DNA from 2 places in the Schnuerera sp. genome. Region 1 is predicted to be linked to the other one. Evidence: riboswitches for the same ligand, from Rfam matches in the RefSeq annotation. Region 1 holds a riboswitch; the other holds the start of a gene.
The links. Region 1 has a riboswitch for lysine ahead of VK998_RS03845 (APC family permease). Riboswitches for the same ligand answer to the same signal wherever they lie in the genome.
Positions count from the first base shown of each region.

Region 2: it holds a riboswitch for lysine, as region 1 does, so the genes downstream of both, VK998_RS04340 (aspartate kinase) here and VK998_RS03845 (APC family permease) in region 1, are expected to answer to the same signal.

Region 1 covers NZ_DATHXO010000160.1:14,258-16,681, forward strand. Annotated here, with positions in the region: gene mnmA (tRNA 2-thiouridine(34) synthase MnmA) at 1-741, shown strand, start outside; lysine riboswitch at 896-1,082, shown strand; gene VK998_RS03845 (APC family permease) at 1,251-2,424, shown strand, end outside.
Region 2 covers NZ_DATHXO010000178.1:2,114-4,537, forward strand. Annotated here, with positions in the region: gene VK998_RS04335 (diaminopimelate dehydrogenase) at 1-854, opposite strand, end outside; lysine riboswitch at 980-1,142, shown strand; partial or broken gene VK998_RS04340 (aspartate kinase) at 1,316-2,424, shown strand, end outside.

The DNA.
Region 1 (2,424 bases):
TATGCTCAAGTAGAAGAAAAAAATGGTAAACACTATCTTCTCAGAGGAAAGGATAAGAATAAAGATCAAAGCTATTTTTTATCTAGAATAGGACAACAAGCTCTTTCTAGAACCCTATTCCCAATAGGACATCTCAATAAAAAAGAAGTTAGAGAATTAGCAGAAAAAAATAATCTTTATACTGCTAGAAAAAAGGACTCAACTGGAATATGTTTTATAGGTGAAAGAGATTTTGATGAATTCTTAGATAAATATCTTTTAACAAAAGAAGGAGACATTATAGATGTAGAAGGAAATAAATTAGGTAAGCATAAAGGGTTGATCCACTATACTCTAGGTCAAAGAAGGGGAATAGGTATAGGTGGAATTGGTACAGGAGAACCTTGGTTCGTAGCAGGTAAAAATTTAAAGAAAAATCTTCTTTATGTAGCTCAAGGCGAAAATCATCCAGCCCTTTATTCTACTTCATTAATCGGAGAATCTCCTTCATGGATACTGGAAGAAGCCCCTAATATGCCTTTAAGATGTACTGCTAAGTTTAGATATAGACAATCGGATATTCCAGTAACGGTGGATATATTAGAAGATGGCAACCTTCATATAAAATATGATGAGCCAGTAAAGGCAGTAACCCCTGGCCAAGTAGCAGTATTATATGAAGATGAAATATGTCTTGGAGGTTCTATTATAAAATCTATAGTGCCTTTGGATAATAAATATTCATATTTAAATGAAATCTAATGGGACAGTAAAAACCATCCCCACTGTCCCATTAATTTATCCTAAGCAATTACTTCTCCTGATTAATTTTTTCTACATTTTTCATCTTTACTTGACAATATAATTTTTAAATGCTATCATATATAAAATTTAATAAAAAATCCTCATCCTCCAAGGGTGAGGTAGAGGTGCGATTACTAAGAGTACTTATATTAAGGCCGGAAGCCAATGATATATGGGGAAAGGAGTCATCGCCGAAGTGTCAGATACCAAAATCTGATGCTGGGACTGCATCTAATAGGTGTAGAACTGTCATCATTGTATTTATTTGCCCGATACTTTGATGTTGAGCTATCTCACTATGGGCCAGAAAGGGGGAGAGGATGTCTTTAGCTTTGCTATTAACAAAAGTATTTGACATACCTGTCAAATGCTTTTTTGTTTTTTTGAATATAAAAAACTGATTTATATTTTAATTAAAAATTAGTTTTAAAATTTATTTGACAAAATTAGATTGGGAGGTAAAAATATTGTTAAATCAATCAGAACAATTAATTAATACAATGAATTCAACACATTCAACGGATTCAGGTTTTAAAAAAGAAATTAGTTTATTTGGCGGAGTTAGCATTCTAGGTGGAATAATGGTAGGGTCAGGGATTTTCTATCTAGGTTCATATGTATTGATGAGAACAGGTATGAGTTTAGGTTTAGCATTGCTAAGTTGGATTTTAGGTGGTTTAGTTTCTTTATTAGGAGGTATTTGTTATGCTGAACTAGGTGCATCTGATCCCCGTGCTGGTGGTATGACTGTATACTTAAATAAAGCCTATTCTCCTGTAGTAGGGTTTTTAAATGGATTTAATAGTTGGTTAATCGGTGGTCCCGGTTCTATTGCTGCAATTGCAATTGCATTACCAAGCGCTTTAACCGCTATCATACCCATGGGAGAATGGACAATTAAAATTATAGCGATAGTACTAATTATAGGTCTCACTATTGTAAATTATTTTGGTGTTAAATTTGGATCAAAACTCCAAAATTATTCTATGATTGCAAAATTAATACCTATTGGTATTATAATGGTATTAGGACTAATGTTCGGAAAAGTATCTCCAGACTTAAGTCTTACACCTAAAACAGTAGATGTAAATTTTGGTTCAATCATTAGTATGGTAGCCTTTGCAGTGGTCGCTAGCTTATGGGCTTATGAAGGATGGACTAATTTAAACACTGTAGCAGAGGAATTAAAAGAACCTAGGAAAAATTTGCCCCTTGCTATCATTATTTCTATTGTTTCAATAACAGCATTATACACTCTATTCAACTATTCCATATATAGAGTTATACCTTTTAATGAAATTGAAAATTTGATTGCAAATAATGAATTCTATCTAGGTAGCTATGCAGCAGAAAAGCTAATGGGGAGATCTGGCAGTATTTTAGTCATAATTGGTATGGTGGTTTCAATGTTTGGTGCTCTTAATGGATGTATATTAGCCTTTCCAAGAATGTATTATGCAATGAGTGTAGAAGGTCATTTCTTCAAAAGTTTTGGTAAATTACATCCAGAACATAAAGTACCTCATGTTCCTTTGATTATACAAGGACTAATATCTATCATATTAGTATTGTTAAGAAATTTAAATCAATTGACTTCTTTAGTTGTATTTTCAGGAATGTTGTTTAATACATTAGGAGTAT
Region 2 (2,424 bases), on a different contig from region 1:
GCAACTAATACTGATGAAGTGAACTCTGGATTGCTATCAAGGGCAAGATTGAATTCTATTTTATGCCTAGCATTAGATTTTGTAGTTCCAGTTTGAATAACAAATCCTCCATGAGGCATTTTATTATGGTTTTTTTTAAGTTCTTTCTCGGAGATAAAATTTACAATTGTATCATAGTCTGCAAAATAATTTGGCATGGATTTTATTTCATTTTCTATTCTTACTAAATCTTCACCATCTTCGCATACAATGTAGCAGATTCTTTTATGCATTTTGCAAGAAGGAATATTTACATCCTCACAATTTTTAACCTTTTTCAAAATTTCTTCACAGGGTATTGTATATTGGACTCCATCCTTTACACCTTTTATTTTTCTAATAGCATCTGAATGGCCTTGGCTTATTCCTTTTCCCCAAAACGTATAGTTTCTACCATTAGGTAAAATTGATTTACCTAATAACCGAGCAAGTGAAAAAAGACCTGGATCCCAGCCAGCAGATATAAGACTCAATTTATTTGATTTCAAAGCTATGTTATTTATTTTATCAAAATATTCAGGGATTTTTCCATGGTTATCAAAACTATCTACTGTATTAAAATATTTTGAGGTCATAGGAACTTGTTCGCCTAAGTCCTTTGCAGATCCTCCACATAGTATCATTACATCAATTTTATCTTTGAAATCTAACATATTTGAAATATGTATTACATTGGATTTTGTATCTAATAAATCAGGTTCTCTTCTTGTAAATATGCCTACAAGCTCCATGTCTTCATTTTGACTTATTGCTAACTCTGTTCCTCGTCCTATATTTCCATACCCGACTATTCCAATTCGTATTCTATCATTCATGGTGCACCTCCAAAATAATTAATTTATTGAAATTATATCACAAACAATCATAAAAAGTTACCAAAGTTCTGTTGACAATATTAATTTTGTGTGTTACATTGATATACAATTAATTAAATTTAGCAATGTGACTAAGAGGTTGCGGTTGTTAAGAGTACTATGGTAAACTAATTGTAGGAAAGGAACAGTCGCCGAAATATAGGGATACCTATATTGGGACTATGCTGAATAAGTATAGTACTGTCATTAGAAAGTTGCCCAATTTTCTAATGAAGTACTTACCACATTGGGGCGAAAGGCGATTGTATAAACAGTCATGAGTACCTTTTGCTCATGGCTTTTTTTATATTAAATAAAAATGTTTTATTTTTTAGACTTAGAAATTTCATAAATGTTTTTAAAAAGTTTCCTTAAATCTCAACATTTTGATAAAAACTTTTCTTATGCCAGGAGGTTGCGTTATGAAAACAATCGTACGAAAATATGGTGGAACAGCTGTAGAGACTATAGAGAAGATGCAAAGTATAGCTGAGAGTATAATTCGAAAAAAACAAGAGGGTTATAATATTGTAATAGTAGTTTCTGCTATGGGAAAGACAACTAACCAACTTGTTGAGATGGCTAGGAGTATTTCTGATACTCCATGCAAGAGAGAACTTGATGTACTTATGGCCACAGGAGAGCAAGTTTCTATTTCATTACTATCTATGATATTAAAAGAAAAGGGATATGATTCTATTTCCTTAACAGGATTCCAAGCAGGTATTAGGACGAAAGGCATACATACTAAAAGCAAAATTGTAGAAATAGATATTGATAATGTCAAAAAGTATTTAAAAGAAGGAAAAATTGTAGTTGTTGCTGGATTTCAAGGAGCTAATGAATTAGGAGAGATAACTACCTTAGGTAGAGGAGGGTCAGATACAACAGCAGTAGCTTTAGCAGCAAAGCTTCAATGTGCATGTGAGATATATACTGATGTAGAAGGAATTTATAGTGTTGATCCAAGGCTTTTTCCAAAAGCAAAAAAATTGGATTATATAAGTTATGAAGAGATGATGGAAATGTCTAGTTTAGGAGCAAGGGTTATGGAAACTAGATCTATAGAGATAGGCTATAAATATGATGTGCCTATTTATGTTACTTCTAGTCATAATAATATTAAAGGAACATATGTAAAGGAGGTTGACAAAGAGATGGAACAAAAAAGTATAACTGGGTTAAGTGTAAGCGATGAAGTGTTGATGATAACAATTAATAAAGTTCCTTATACGCTAAAAAACATCTCAGATATTTTCAGTAGCTTTGCTAATCATGCAGTGAATATTGATATGATTAGCCAGACATCTCCAAATGCAGGATTTGTTAATATATCTTTTACTACACGCCTGCTGACGGCGTCCCGTGAGCGGACCCAGGGCCTCGACAATACGGCGCATCAGCAGGTTCTGGCCGAGGTCTTCGCCGACTTCCCCGACAGCGAGAGCGCGCTGCGCCGCCAGGGGCTGGCGTTCTTCGAATACCGCCTGACCGACGCCGGCCGTGCCGCGGACAAGGTCGCCGAGGCGGA